Sphaerisporangium rubeum: one gene and its partner. The protein of the gene in region 1 interacts with the protein of each later gene in a pairwise test. Links are inferred from orthologs where the notes say so. Each region holds a gene or a part of one and is shown in the gene's direction. Other genes may lie near its edges.

Region 1 (7,399 bases):
CCGAGGTGGCCGTCGCGTCGGCGGTGGTGCTGGTCGCGGCGTTCGCCTGGCGCGACAGGTCGAGGCTCACCTTCTCCCTGGTGCCGTGGCAACTGGCGGCCTTCGTCATCGGCCTGTTCCTGGTGGTGCCCGCGCTCAGCCGGTACGGCCTGGACGAGGTGACCCGCGCGCTCGCCGGCGACGGCGGCTACCGCACGGCCGCCGCCGGCGCGGGCCTGGCCAACGTCGTGAACAACCTCCCCGCCTACTACGCCGGCGAACGCGTCGTGCCTCCCGGCGGCCGTGACGCTCTGCTGACGCTGCTGATCGGCGTCAACGTGGGCTCGGTGATCACCCCGTGGGCCTCGGTCGCCACCCTGCTGTGGTTCGAGACGTGCCGCCGCCACGGCGTACGCGTCCCCCCGTCGAAGTTCGTGATCACCGGCGCCTGCCTGGCCGTGACCGCCGTCACCGCCGCCGTCGCGGCCCTGATCCTCACCGCCGGCCCCTGACCGTCGACGTCCCTCCGGGCCGCGCGGAATTGTCGGTGGGGGAGCGTAGGTTATGGAGACGTGAGGCCGGTAACCGATTTGCAGCGCAGGGTGGCACCCTTCGAGGTCGTCACCGAGATGACCCCTTCAGGCGACCAGCCGGCGGCCATCGCCGAGCTGGAGCGCCGCGTCAAGGCGGGTGAGAAGGACAACGTCCTGCTGGGTGCCACAGGCACCGGCAAGACCGCCACCGTGGCGTGGCTCATCGAGCGCCTGCAAAGGCCCGCGCTGGTGATGCAGCCCAACAAGACCCTGGCCGCGCAGTTCGCCAACGAGTTGCGCGAGATGCTGCCGAACAACGCGGTCGAGTACTTCGTGTCGTACTACGACTACTACCAGCCCGAGGCGTACGTCCCGCAGACCGACACCTACATCGAGAAGGACTCCTCGATCAACGACGAGGTCGACCGTCTGCGCCACTCGGCGACCAACTCGCTGCTGACCCGGCGTGACACCGTCGTCGTCGCGTCCGTGTCGTGCATCTACGGCCTCGGCACCCCGCAGGAGTACGTCGACCGCATGCTGCGGCTCAAGGTCGGCCAGGAGTACGACCGCGACGGCCTGCTGCGCCGCCTGGTCGACATGCAGTACACCCGCAACGACCTGGCGTTCACCCGCGGCACGTTCCGGGTGCGCGGCGACACCATCGAGGTCATCCCGCAGTACGAAGAGCTCGCCGTGCGCATCGAGATGTTCGGCGACGAGATCGAGAAGCTCGCGACCCTCCACCCGCTCACCGGCGAGGTGATCACCGAGGACGACGAGATCTACATCTTCCCCGCCTCCCACTACGTCGCGGGTCCCGAGCGCATGGAGCGGGCCATCGGCGCCATCGAGGCCGAGCTCGCCGAGTCGCTCGCCACCATGGAGAAGCAAGGCAAGCTGCTGGAGGCCCAGCGGCTGCGCATGCGCACCACCTACGACATCGAGATGATGCGCCAGGTCGGCTCCTGTTCCGGCATCGAGAACTATTCGCGGCACATCGACGGCCGCGGGCCCGGCACCGCTCCCCACACCCTGCTCGACTACTTCCCCGAGGACTTCCTGCTGGTCCTGGACGAGTCCCACCAGACCGTCCCCCAGATCGGCGCCATGTACGAAGGCGACGCCTCCCGCAAGCGCGTCCTGGTCGACCACGGTTTCCGCCTGCCGTCCGCCATGGACAACCGTCCCCTCAAGTGGGAGGAGTTCCTGGAGCGCATCGGCCAGACCGTCTACCTGTCCGCCACCCCCGGCTCCTACGAGCTCGGCCGCACCGGCGGCGACGTCGTGGAGCAGGTCATCCGGCCCACCGGCCTGGTCGACCCCGAGGTCGTCGTCAAGCCGACCAAGGGCCAGATCGACGACCTGGTGCACGAGATCCGCGAGCGCGCCGAGCGCGACGAGCGCGTCCTCGTCACCACCCTCACCAAGAAGATGGCGGAGGACCTGACCGACTACCTCCTCGAGCTCGGCATCCGCGTCCGCTACCTGCACAGCGAGGTCGACACCCTGCGCCGCATCGAGCTCCTCCGCGAGCTGCGCATGGGTGAGTACGACGTCCTGGTCGGCATCAACCTCCTGCGTGAAGGCCTCGACCTCCCCGAGGTCTCCCTGGTCGCCATCCTCGACGCCGACAAGGAAGGCTTCCTGCGCAGCGAGACCTCCTTGATCCAGACCATCGGCCGCGCCGCGCGCAACGTCTCCGGCCAGGTCCACATGTACGCCGACCGCGTCACCCCCTCGATGGAGCGCGCGATCGACGAGACCAACCGCCGCCGCGCCAAGCAGACGGCGTACAACGAGGCCAACGGCATCGACCCCCAGCCCCTCCGCAAGAAGATCGCCGACATCCTCGACACCCTCGCCAGAGAGGACGCCGACACCGACCGCCTCCTCGGCGCCGGCCGCCAGCAGAGCCGAGGCAAGGCCCCCGTCCCCGGCTACGCCACCCGCCAGACCGGCCAGCACGCCAAGGCCATCGCCGGCGAGATGCCGAGAGCCCAACTGGAGTCCTTGATCCAGTCCCTGACCGACCAGATGCACCAGGCCGCCACCGACCTCCAGTTCGAGGTGGCAGCCCGCCTCCGCGACGAGATCAAGGACCTCAAACGCGAACTCCGCGACATGCGCGAGGCCGGCGTCCACTAGCACGGACGAGGGAGTCGTTCAGGCGAAGAGCCTGCGATCGCATGTCCGGTCGCAGGCCGGTCGTGGTTCGGCCGGAGGCGGCCGGTCGTGGTTCGGCCGCGGAGGTGAGCCGCCGGCCGTCAGGAGGTGGCCAGGCGTTTCGCGCGGTGGGCTCGACGGCGGCGGATCAGCCACCAGAGGGGGAGGGCCAGGAGGACCAGTGCGGCGATCACCAGCACCGGGAAGAAGACGGCCAGGAGGCTGAGGCCGAGGGAGCCGGCGTCTTCGGCGGTGCTGACCACGGGGGCGCCTACGCCGGCGGTGGTGGCGTTGACGACGGGGCGGGCCGTGGACTTCAGCAGGTGGATGACCAGGGCCACGCCTATGCCGAGGGTCCAGCCGGCCCAGGGGTGCTGGGTCATCCAGGTGGAGTGGTCGAGCTGTGAGGCGGCCTGGGTGGCGGTGAAGACGACGCCGCCGGCGGCGGGGCGGACGGCGGTCTGGATCATGTCGTTGACGTGGTCGACGATGGGGACCTTGTCCAGGACGAACTCGGCCGTCAGCAGGACGGCGATGATGGCGAGGACCCAGCCGTTCGAGAGCCAGGCGTAGTCGCCGGGGAGTTTCACGGCGTCGGTGAGGTTGGCGGCCAGGCCCACCACCAGAAGCGGGATGTAGGCGTTCAGGCCCGCCGCGGTGGACAGGCCGAGGCCGGTCAGCGCCGCCAGCATCGGATGCTCTCAACTCCTTCGTGTGCGTCTCGGGGGAAGAACGAAGGAAAGGGCTGACGGCGTTCCCGCGATGGGGGCCAAGGGGTGGAGGCGGCGTTGTGGGGTCGTTCTGGGGTGGGACGGTTTCGGGGCTCACGCTGGGGGTGGACGGGGGTGGGGAGGCGGCAGAAATTTCTGGGTACGGGAGGGGGATGAGCGCTCATTCAAGGCGTGGCCGGATCACGGTCCAAGCGGAGTCCATGGGGTCGGACAGGTGTGTGTCGTTCGAGGTGAGGGTCAGTGGGGGTCAGGGAGTGGGGGTCAGGGGGCCGGGGTTCAGGGTGGGGGGTGTGGGGACGTCGAGGTGGCCGGTCAGGGGGGTGTCGAGGGTCGGGGGGTGCCAGCCGGAGCCGGGGGAGTAGCGGCGGACGACTCGGGCGGGGACGCCGGCGATGACGCAGTGGTCGGGGAATTCGCCGCGGACGACGGCGCCGCCTGCCACGACGGACTGGCGGCCGATGCGGGTGCCGGGGAGGATGATGGCCCCGGTGCCGATCCAGGAGCCGGCGCCGATGGCGACGGGGTTGTTGCGGGGCCACTGGCGGCCGATGGGGGTGTCGGGGTCGTCGTAGACGTGGTTCTGGTCGGTGATGTAGACGTACGGGCCGGTGAAGACGTCGTCACCTATGTCGATGGAGTGGTGACCCACGATGTGGCTGCCGCGGCCGATGGAGCAGCGCGCGCCGATGCGCACCAGGGAGTCGGGGCCGAGGTCCACCCCGGGGCCCATGCCGGCCGAGATGGACACCCGTTCGCCGACCAGGGTGTGTTCCCCGATCTCGATCCACGCCTCGCCGAAGATCGCGCCTTGGGGGAACGACAGGCAGGCGCCATCGCCGAGCCGCCGGAACCGGTAGCGCGCGGGGGAGCGAGGGGTGATCGCACCGGCCGTCCGGGCAAAGGACCACGCACGGTGCACCAGACTGCCAGTGAACCGGCGTATTACCTCACGGGGTGACATATTCGGAAAAGTTACCCGTTGGTTAGCATGCTGGGAACGGAGGCCCGGGAAGTGTTCGGGCACTTCGCAGGCCGCCTTTGATAGCCTGAGAGCCCGTGGACACGCGGCCGCTCGCCGGACGGCCGCGACACGACGGACCACGGGAGACCCTCCTTGCGCAGCGCCGCACCAACAAAGCATCTGTTCGTCACCGGAGGCGTCGCCTCCAGTCTCGGCAAGGGGCTCACCGCCTCAAGCCTGGGGCGCCTGCTGAAGCTTCGCGGCCTGCGGGTCACCATGCAGAAGCTGGACCCCTACCTCAACGTCGACCCCGGGACGATGAACCCCTTCCAGCACGGTGAGGTGTTCGTCACAGACGACGGCGCCGAGACCGACCTCGACGTTGGCCACTACGAGCGCTTCCTCGACACCGAGCTGCACGGGTCGGCCAATGTCACGACCGGCCAGGTGTACTCCAACGTGATCGCCAAGGAGCGCCGCGGCGAGTACCTCGGCGACACCGTGCAGGTCATCCCCCACATCACCAACGAGATCAAGGACCGCATCCGCGGCATGGCCGCCCACGACGTGGACGTGGTGATCACCGAGGTCGGCGGCACCGTCGGCGACATCGAGTCGCTGCCGTTCCTCGAGGCCGTGCGCCAGGTGCGCCACGAGGTGGGCCGCGACAACGTGTTCTTCCTGCACGTCTCGCTGCTGCCGTACATCGGCCCGAGCGGCGAGCTGAAGACCAAGCCCACCCAGCACTCGGTGGCGGCGCTGCGCAGCATCGGCATCCAGCCGGACGCGATCGTCTGCCGCTCCGACCGTCCCATCACCACCTCGCTCAAACGCAAGATCAGCCTGATGTGCGACGTTGACGAGGACGCCGTGGTGTCCGCCATGGACGCGCCGAGCATCTACGACATCCCGAAGGTCCTGCACGCCGAGGGCCTCGACGCGTACGTCATCCGCCGCCTCGGCCTGCCGTTCCGCGACGTCGACTGGCACGAGTGGGACCAGCTCCTGCGCCGGGTGCACCGGCCCGCGACCGAGGTCACCATCGCGCTGGTCGGCAAGTACATCGACCTGCCGGACGCCTACCTGTCGGTCACCGAGGCCCTGCGTGCCGGCGGCTTCGCGCGCGACGCGCGGGTCAACATCCGCTGGGTCAAGAGCGACGACTGCGAGACCTCCGAAGGCGCGGCCCGCGAGCTCGACGGCGTGGACGGCGTGCTGATCCCCGGCGGTTTCGGTGTGCGCGGCATCGAGGGCAAGGTCGGCGCCATCCGCCACGCGCGCGAGCACCGCATCCCGCTGCTCGGCATCTGCCTCGGCATGCAGTGCATGGTCATCGAGGCGGCACGCAACCTCGCCGGCATCGCCGACGCCAACAGCACCGAGTTCGTCCCCGACACCACAGAACCGGTCATCTCCACGATGGCCGACCAGGAGGACGTGGTGGCGGGGGAACGCGACATGGGGGGCACCATGCGCCTCGGCCTGTACCCGGCCAAGCTCGGCGAGGGCACCATCGTGCGCCGCCTGTACGGCTCCTCCCACGCCGACGAGCGGCACCGCCACCGTTACGAGGTCGGCAACGCCTACCGCGAGCGCCTGGAGCGTGTCGGCGTGGTGTTCTCCGGCCTGTCCCCGGACGGCCGCCTCGTCGAGTACGCCGAGCTGGACCCCGACCTCCACCCGTTCTTCGTCGGCACCCAGGCCCACCCCGAGTTCCGGTCACGGCCCACCCGGCCCCATCCCCTGTTCAACGGCCTGATCGAGGCGGCGCTGACCTACGCCGACGTCCGGGAGACCGAGGCCAAGGCGGGGCGGACCGCGTGAGCCACGACGTGAGCCATGACACCGGACACGACACCGGACACGGCCTGACCGCCGACGACGTGCGCGACGTCCCGGAGGCCTGGGAGGTGCTCGGCACCACCGAGCACTTCACGGCGCGGGTGATCTCGGCGCGCACCGACACCGTCCGCATGCCGGGGGACGGCACCGCCGACCGCGACTACGTCCAGCACCCCGGCTCGGTCGCCGTGGTGGCCCTCGACGGCGCGGACCGGGTGCTGCTGCTGCGCCAGTACCGCCATCCGGTGCGCAGGCTGCTGTGGGAGCTGCCGGCCGGCATCAGGGACGTGCCGGGGGAGCCGCTGGTGGAGTGCGCGGCCCGTGAGCTGGCCGAGGAGGCCGGCTACCGCGCCGCGACCTGGCACACCTTGGTGGACATCCTCACCAGCCCCGGCATGTCCGACGAGCGCATCCGCGTCTTCCTGGCCCGCGACCTGACCGCGCTCGCACCCGGCGAGCTGGACTTCGTACGCCAGCACGAAGAGGTCGACATGCCGGTGGTGTGGGTGCCGCTCGCCGAGGCCGTCGGCAAGGCTCTGAGCGGATCGATCCACAACGCCCCCGCCGTGGCCGGTATCCTCGCCGCCTACGCCGCCTCGTCCGACGGTTTCACCGCACTGCGTCCCCCCGGCGCCGAGGAGGCCTGACAGCGGGAGGTCCCGTTCTGTGCGCAGCCCCCACGCCGCGGCCGTGATCGCCGGCTACCTCGCCCATCTCGCGGCCGACCGGGGGCTCGCGGCCAACACGCTGGCCTCCTACCGCCGCGACCTCGCGCGCTACCTCGGCCACCTCGGTTCGCGGGGACGCATGTCCCTGGCCGAGGTGGACGAGGGCGACGTCGCGGCGTTCCTCACGGCGCTGCGGTCCGGCGACGAGCGGCACCGGGCTCTCGCGGCGGGGTCGGCGGCGCGCGCGGTGTCGGCGGTCCGCGGCCTGCACCGTTTCGCGGTTCGCGAGGGGGTCTGCGCGCACGACGCCGCACGCGGCGTGCACCCCCCGGCCCGGCCGCCGCACGTGCCGAAAGCACTCGGGGTCGCCGAGGTGGAGCGCCTCATCGCCGCGGCGGGCCCGGCCGGGGTGCCGCTGACGCACCGCAACCGCGCGCTGCTGGAGGTGCTGTACGGCACCGGGGCCCGCATCTCCGAGGCCGTGGGCCTCACCGTGGACGACGTGGAGCCGGGGCTGGT
Region 2 (7,878 bases), 1.1 Mb from region 1 along the record:
CTGGAAGCCTTGCACAGCAACGGTGTCCACTGGGCGCCTGAGGTGCCGATATGGATCTCCCTGTCGGTCATCGGCGGCACCATGACGATCACCACGATCGCGAGCCTGATCAAGGCCAGGCGCGACAGGAAGGCCGGCTCGGCCACGCCGCCGGCGAAGGTGTCCCAGGGGTAGCGAATTGGTGTACGAGGCGGTTTGCTTGTCTCGTCTTGCTATGTACAGTCCGCGAGATGGGTAGCATTCGGCGATAAAGTCACGAACCATTCTCTGGTCGCGCACACCGTAAAGGTTACTTGTGTCCATTGATTCGCCCAGCCACGGACGCCGTCGCATGCGTCTGGCCCGTGGAGTCTCCCCCTGGCTGGTGCCCGCCGTGGCCGCCTCCGCGATCACGGTGGCCCTCACCCGGCGCTCGCGGCGGTGGGCCGTCGCCGCGGCACCGCTGACCGCGCTCACCGGCGCGATGTTCTGGTTCTTCCGTGACCCCGAGCGGACCCCCGGCACCGGTCTGGTGCTCAGCCCGGCCGACGGCGTGGTGCAGAGCATCGACCCCTGGCCGGACGGCAGGACGCGGGTGGCGATCTTCATGAGCCCGCTGGACGTCCACGTGAACCGCGCGCCGCTGGACGGCACGGTGACATCGGTGACGCACGTCCCCGGCGGCTTCAAGCCCGCCTTCGACAAGGACAGCGACCGCAACGAGCGGGTCGTGTGGCGCTTCGGCACCGCCGTGGGGGACGTCGAGATGGTGCAGATCGCCGGCGCCGTGGCGCGCCGCATCGTGCCGTACCTCGGCGTGGGGGCCAAGGTGGCGCAGGGGGACCGGATCGGGCTGATCCGTTTCGGCTCCCGGGTGGACGTCTATCTTCCTGAAGGGATCGCCCCGGCGGTGACGGTGGGGCAGCGCGTGACGGCAGGGGTGACTCGCGTTGACCATGGCTGACGCCGGATGGTCCATGGACGACATGGACGCGGCCGACGAACCACGAGGACCGGTGGGCAAGGCGTTCCGCCTGTCCGCCGCCGACTCCCTGTCCCTCGGCAACGCGATGTGCGGCTTCCTCGCCGTGTGCGTGCTCGCGTGGTCGGCGATCGGGCAGCTCCAGGCCGAGGGTTCGTTCCGGCCCGACCCGCGCTACTTCGCGACCGCGATCGTGCTGCTGCTGCTCGGCGCGACCTGTGACCTGTTCGACGGCATGGTGGCGCGGCGGTTCCGTGCCTCGGCCATGGGTGCCGAGCTGGACAACCTCGCCGACGTGATCAGCTTCGGGTTCGCCCCGGCGTTCATGGTGGTGGCCTGGGCCGGCTTCTCGCACCGCATGCCGATGCTGGTGGCGCTGTGCGCCGCGGTGTCGGTGCTGCTCGCCGGCGTGGTGCGCCTCGCGCGGTTCGCCTGCGTGAAGACCAAGAGCGGCGACTTCATGGGATTGCCGATCCCCATGGGTGCCATGACGGTGGTGTCCATCGTGCTGCTCTTCCAGGCGTCCTACCTCACGGTGGCCGGGGTGTTCCTGGTGGCGTGGCTCATGGTGAGCCGCATCGAGTACCCCAAGCCGAAGGGCAACCTGCTGGCGGTCGTGCTGGCGTGGATCATGATCAACGTGACGTGCCTGATCATCTGGGCGGCCGACCTGTCCGGTGGCGACGTGCTCATCCAGATCGGCGCCGCCATGCAGATCGCGCTGGTCGCGGCGATTCCGCTCCGCGTGCTGATGTTCAAGCGCGCGCAGCGCAAGGAGCGCAAGGAGACCGAGGCCTCCGTCCGCTGACGGCCCGGACCCGCGCGGGCCCGGCCCCCTGTGAGGGGGCCGGGCCCGCGGCGTGTCCGTGGCCGGGTCACCAGCCGCGGGCCCGCCACTCCGGCAGCGAGGGACGCTCGGCGCCGAGCGTGGTGTCCTTGCCGTGGCCGGGGTACACCCATGTCTCGTCGGGCAGCCGGTCGAAGATCCGCTCCACCACGTCGGTGTAGAGGCTCTCGAACCGGGCCGGGTCGCGCTCGGTGTTGCCGACGCCGCCGGGGAACAGCGAGTCTCCGGTGAAGATGTGGCCGTCGCCGTACAGCAGGGCGATCGAGCCCGGGGTGTGGCCGCGCAGGTGGATGACCTCCAGCGTGACCACGCCGACCGTGACCCGGTCGCCGTGCTCGACCGTGCGGGTGACCGGCACCGGCAGCTCCGGCGCGTCCAGCGAGTGCGCCACCGTCTCGGCGCCGGTCGCCTTGGCGACCTCGGAGAGGGCCAGCCAGTGGTCCTGGTGGCGGTGCGTCGTCACGATCGTGCTGATCGGCATGTCGCCGATCAGGCCGAGCAGCCGGTCGGGCTCGGCCGCGGCGTCGATGAGCAGACCGTCGCCGGTCTCGGCGCACCGCAGCAGATAGGCGTTGTTGCCGAAGTCGCCCACCTCGATCTTGCTGATGCTCAGGCCGGGGACCTCACGCACGTCGGCGGGCCCGTTCGCGGTCACGTCACCGGTGTAGCTCATGGGTACTCCTCGGGTGGGGCGGCCGGGAGGCCGGGCGGCGCCGACGCCGCGGGCCACTTCGGAGCCGCAGGCGGTCTCGCCGCCAGCCTAAGCCCCTCGCCGTCCGCGCGATCACCCCGGCTCGCGTCGTCCCCGGTCAGGCGGCCGGTCAGCCAGGCCAGGACGTACGCCGGTGGGCCCTCCACGACCGGGCCCTCGCCGAGGCCGGTCCAGGAGCGGCCGCCGGCGCGCACCTCGCTCACCGGCCCGCCGTCCCGCGGCCAGCAGGCCAGCGCGTCGTGCAGCTCACGCCGGACGAACGAGGCGGGCCAGTCGGCCCAGGTGTAGCCGGTCCCGAGGTCGGAGTGGTGGATCTCGACCTCACGGAGCCTGCGGGCGAGGATGTACCAGGCCGGGTGCTCCGGCGGCTGCATGCCGCGCACCATGGCGGCCCAGCGTTCCGGCGGCATCGCGGCGACGGCCTGGTCGAGGCGCGCGGTGCTCTCGGCGAGATCGTCGTACTGCTCCTTCATCGCCCGCCCCGCGCCTTCTTCTATCTCGGCGTCCCGCGTCGCCACGTCCGGGTACTGTGGTGTGTACACACCCGTCCTGGCCCAGGTCATCAGATTGAGATGGCTGTCGGCGTTGCGCGCGACGTGCGTGATCAGGTGGCCGCGGGTCCAGCCCGGAAGCAGGGAGGGGGCCGCGACGTCCGGGTCGGAGAGCCGGGCCACGGTGGCGAGCAGCCGGTCGTTGGCCTTGGTGAGCTCGGCCCTGAGGTCGTCGAGAACGGTCATGCACGACATCATCGCGCCAGATGTGAGCGAACGCGCGGCCGCGTCTCATGAAGTGGAAGCGCGCTTTCCCGATGCGCCGCCGCCGGGCCGTCGCGGCGCGGAGAAACTGTCGGACCCCATCGTTAGAGTGACCGCGACTAGTCAGAGGTGGCCTCTCCCGGCTGCCGTGGATCCACACCCCTACCTGAGAGATCTGCCGTGGCCGACCGCTTGATCGTTCGTGGCGCCCGCGAACACAACTTGAAGGACGTCTCGCTGGACCTCCCACGAGACGCTTTGATCGTTTTCACCGGCCTGTCGGGTTCCGGCAAGTCCAGCCTGGCCTTCGACACCATCTTCGCCGAGGGCCAGCGCCGTTACGTCGAGTCGCTGTCGGCCTACGCGCGGCAGTTCCTCGGCCAGATGGACAAACCCGACGTCGATTTCATCGAGGGCCTGTCACCCGCGGTGTCGATCGACCAGAAGTCGACCTCCCGCAACCCCCGGTCCACCGTGGGCACCATCACCGAGGTCTACGACTACCTGCGCCTGCTGTGGGCCCGCATCGGCAAGCCCCACTGCCCGCGCTGCGGCCGTCCCATCGCGCGCCAGACCCCCCAGCAGATCGTGGACCGGGTCATGGAGCTCCCCGAGGGCACCCGCTTCCAGGTGATCGCCCCGGTCGTGCGCGGCCGCAAGGGGGAGTACGCCGAGCTGTTCCGCGAGCTCCAGACCAAGGGCTTCGCCCGCGCCAGGGTGGACGGCACCGTGGTGCGGCTGGAGGAGCCCCCCACGCTGAAGAAGTACGAGAAGCACGACATCGAGGTCATCGTCGACCGGCTGTCGGTCAAGGACGGCTCGCGGCGCCGGCTCAACGACTCGGTGGAGACCGCGCTCCAGCTGTCCGGCGGCACGATCACGCTCGACTTCGTCGACCTGCCCGAGGACGACCCGGGGCGGGAGCGGTTCTACTCCGAGCATCTGTACTGCCCCTACGACGACCTGTCGTTCGAGGAGCTGGAGCCCCGGTCGTTCTCGTTCAACTCGCCGTTCGGCGCCTGTCCCGACTGCACCGGCCTCGGCACCCGCATGGAGGTCGACCCCGACCTCGTGGTTCCCGACCCCGAGCGCACCCTCGGCGACGGCGCCATCGCCCCGTGGGCCGGAGGGCACACCAGTGACTACTTCGTCAGGCTCATCGAGGCGCTCGGCCACGCCGTCGGCTTCGACCTCGACACCCCGTGGGAGCGGCTGACCAAGAAGGCACAGAAGTCCCTGCTGCACGGCCACGACGAGCAGGTCCACGTCCGTTACAGCAACCGGTACGGCCGGCAGCGGTCCTACTACACGACCTTCGAAGGCGTCATCCCGTGGGTGCAGCGGCGCCACGCCGAGGCCGAGAGCGACTCCACGCGCGAGCGCTACGAAGGGTTCATGCGTGAGATCCCCTGTCCGTCCTGCAAGGGTGCGCGGCTCAAGCCGGTGTCCTTGGCCGTCACGGTCAGCGGCCGGTCCATCGCCGACGTCTCGTCGCGGTCCATCGGCGAGTGCGCGGCGTTCCTCGGGTCGCTCGCGCTGTCCGAGCGCGACATGCACATCGCCGAGCGGGTCGTCAAAGAGATCAACGCGCGGCTGGGCTTCCTGCTGGACGTCGGGCTCGACTACCTCACGCTGGACCGCGCGGCCGGCACCCTCGCCGGCGGTGAGGCGCAGCGCATCCGGCTGGCCACCCAGATCGGCTCCGGCCTGGTCGGTGTGCTGTACGTCCTGGACGAGCCGTCCATCGGCCTGCACCAGCGCGACAACCAGCGGCTGCTCGACACCCTGATCCGCCTGCGCGACATGGGCAACACCTTGATCGTCGTGGAGCACGACGAGGACACCATCGCCATGGCCGACTGGGTCGTGGACATCGGGCCCGGCGCCGGTGAGCACGGCGGCCAGGTCGTGGTGTCCGGCACCGTCGAGCAACTCCTGGCCAGCGAGCACTCCCTGACCGGGGCCTACCTGTCGGGCCGCAGGTCCATCGACGTGCCGGCCTCGCGGCGCAAGCGGGACGCCAAGCGCAAGCTGGTGGTCAAAGGCGCGCGGGAGCACAACCTCAAGGGGGTGGACGTCGAGTTCCCGCTCGGGGTGTTCACCGCGGTCACCGGGGTTTCGGGTTCCGGCAAGTCCACGCTGGTCAACGACATCCTGTACGCGGCGCTCGCCAAGGAGCTCAACGGCGCCAAGACCGTGCCGGGCCGCCACTCGCGGGTCACCGGCACCGACCTGGTGGACAAGGTCGTCCACGTCGACCAGAGCCCCATCGGCCGCACCCCGCGGTCCAACCCCGCCACCTACACCGGCGTTTTCGACCACGTGCGCAAGCTGTTCGCGCAGACGACCGAGGCCAAGATCCGCGGCTACCAGCCGGGCCGGTTCAGCTTCAACGTCAAGGGCGGCCGGTGCGAGGCGTGCTCCGGCGACGGCACCATCAAGATCGAGATGAACTTCCTGCCGGACGTCTACGTCCCGTGCGAGGTCTGCCACGGGGCCCGCTACAACCGCGAGACGCTGGAGGTCCACTACAAGGGCAAGACCATCTCCGAGGTGCTCGACATGCCGATCGAGGAGGCGCTGGAGTTCTTCGACGCCATCCCCGCGATCAAGCGCCACCTCAAGACCCTCAACGACGTCGGCCTCGGGTACGTCCGGCTGGGCCAGCCCGCCACCACGCTGTCCGGCGGCGAGGCGCAGCGGGTCAAGCTGGCGTCCGAGCTCCAGCGGCGGTCCACCGGCCGCACGGTCTACGTGCTGGACGAGCCCACCACGGGCCTGCACTTCGAGGACATCCGCAAGCTCCTCGGGGTGCTCGGCCGCCTGGTGGACGGCGGGAACACCGTGATCGTCATCGAGCACAACCTCGACGTGATCAAGACCGCCGACTGGCTCATCGACATGGGCCCCGAGGGCGGCTCACGTGGCGGCCAGGTGCTCGCCACCGGCACCCCCGAGCAGGTCGCCGAGGTCGAGGACAGCCACACCGGCCGCTTCCTGAGCAAGATCCTGACGACCTGATTCCCCGGTTTCAGCCCAGCCAACTGATGAAAGGTTCAACCGTCTCGTCGGACCAGGTGGCTTCTGGCGTGCGCATCCACCTTCAGGAGGTCGGACAACGCACTCCTGGCCACCTGTCTCTGATGAAATCTTCAATGATCTGTGTAATTTGAGCCGGACGTTATGCGGGTTCGTCCATACTTCCTGAGTCGGTCGCGGCTCGACGTGAACCACATCCGATCGAGGGCCGTACCGGATGTACCACCTCAAGGAAGGCGAACGATGACGGAGATGGAAACGACTCGGCGCGCGGTCATGACCGGCGCCGGTGGCGCGGGCCTCGCCGTGGTGCTCGCCGCGTGCGGCGGCGGCGCCACGCCGGCCGACGGTGGCGCCTCGGCGGCCCCTCCGGCCGGCGACGCGGCACCGTCCGGCGACGCGGCGGCCGGAGCCGCCGGAGGGCTGGCCGCCACCGCGGACATCCCCGTGGGTGGCGGCAAGGTCTTCAAGGCCGAGAAGGTCGTCGTCACCCAGCCGGCCGAGGGCGAGTTCAAGGCCTTCGACGCGATCTGCACCCACAAGCAGTGCCCGGTCGGCTCGGTGAGCGACGGCAGCATCATCTGCCCCTGCCACAACAGCCGGTTCAGCATCACCGACGGCTCCGTCCAGTCCGGCCCGGCCGAACAGGCCCTGGCCGAGAAGCCCATCAAGGTCGAGGCCGGCACCATCGCCCTGGCCTGACCCCGCTTCTCCCGCCCACCCGCGACGGTCCCCGGCGCCGCCGCTCTCCGGACAAGGCGCCGCACAAGCCGCCGGCGACTCCCCCGGCATGCCGGGAGGGGGGCCGCCGGCGGATGCGGGTCGCTTTCTGTTGGTGTGTCCTGTGCGAAGGTCATGGGAGTGGGCCGGGGACCCCTACGAGGGGTTCGGCGGCCCTGAAGTGTCGGCGGGGGCGGATAGTCTTTCGGTTGTGGTCAGACCCGCGAACACCCCCCTGAGTTACCGGCCCGAGCCCGGCTCGGTTCCTGAGTCGCCAGGGGTCTACCGGTTCAGGGACGCTCATGGCCGGGTGATCTACGTCGGCAAGGCGAAGAATCTGCGGCAGCGGCTCAACTCCTACTTCGCCGACTTCGCCGGGCTGCATCCCCGCACCCAGACCATGCTCACGACGGCCGCGCGTGTCGACTGGACGGTGGTCGGCACCGAGGTCGAGGCGCTCCAGCTCGAATACTCCTGGATCAAGGAGTTCGACCCTCGCTTCAACGTCAAGTACCGCGACGACAAGTCCTATCCCTATCTCGCCGTCACCATGGGGGAGGACTTTCCCCGGGTCCAGGTCCTGCGCGGCGCCAAACGCAAGGGCACCCGCTACTTCGGTCCCTACTCCCACGCCTGGGCGATCCGCGAGACCGTCGACCTGCTGCTGCGGGTCTTCCCCATCCGCACCTGCTCGGCGGGGGTGTTCAAGCGCGCGGGCCAGATCGGCAGGCCCTGCCTGCTCGGCTACATCGACAAGTGCTCGGCCCCTTGCGTCGGCAGGGTCACCCCCGAGGAGCACCGCGAGCTGGCCGCGGACTTCTGCGACTTCATGGCCGGCAACACC

The links.
Region 2: the proteins of uvrB (region 1) and uvrA interact in binary tests that used the Escherichia coli proteins (3 or more experiments, as listed by UniProt). The link is inferred for Sphaerisporangium rubeum from one-to-one orthologs.

What each region holds. Positions count from the first base shown.
Region 1 is NZ_JACHIU010000001.1:4,486,692-4,494,090, reverse strand. The notes cover bases 204-3,105. They hold uvrB (excinuclease ABC subunit UvrB), read left to right. Parts: upstream 204-551; coding sequence 552-2,660; downstream 2,661-3,105. Other genes in these bases: BJ992_RS19265 (DUF4126 domain-containing protein), read right to left, coding at 2,780-3,105; BJ992_RS19275 (SLC13 family permease), read left to right, coding at 204-491. In the rest of the region: more of BJ992_RS19275, read left to right, coding at 1-203; more of BJ992_RS19265, read right to left, coding at 3,106-3,370; BJ992_RS19260 (acyltransferase), read right to left, coding at 3,657-4,370; pyrG (CTP synthase), read left to right, coding at 4,524-6,194; BJ992_RS19250 (NUDIX domain-containing protein), read left to right, coding at 6,239-6,859; BJ992_RS19245 (site-specific tyrosine recombinase XerD), read left to right, coding at 6,879-7,399. UniProt on the Escherichia coli protein: The UvrABC repair system catalyzes the recognition and processing of DNA lesions. A damage recognition complex composed of 2 UvrA and 2 UvrB subunits scans DNA for abnormalities.
Region 2 is NZ_JACHIU010000001.1:3,373,496-3,381,373, forward strand. Bases 3,116-6,496 are described here. They hold uvrA (excinuclease ABC subunit UvrA), read left to right. Parts: upstream 3,116-3,455; coding sequence 3,456-6,296; downstream 6,297-6,496. Other genes in these bases: BJ992_RS14525 (maleylpyruvate isomerase family mycothiol-dependent enzyme), read right to left, coding at 3,116-3,257. Outside these bases: BJ992_RS14505 (TerC family protein), read left to right, coding at 1-174; BJ992_RS14510 (phosphatidylserine decarboxylase), read left to right, coding at 332-943; pssA (CDP-diacylglycerol--serine O-phosphatidyltransferase), read left to right, coding at 936-1,769; BJ992_RS14520 (MBL fold metallo-hydrolase), read right to left, coding at 1,837-2,481; more of BJ992_RS14525, read right to left, coding at 2,478-3,115; BJ992_RS14535 (Rieske (2Fe-2S) protein), read left to right, coding at 6,558-7,016; excinuclease ABC subunit UvrC, read left to right, coding at 7,216-7,878. UniProt on the Escherichia coli protein: The UvrABC repair system catalyzes the recognition and processing of DNA lesions. UvrA is an ATPase and a DNA-binding protein. A damage recognition complex composed of 2 UvrA and 2 UvrB subunits scans DNA for abnormalities.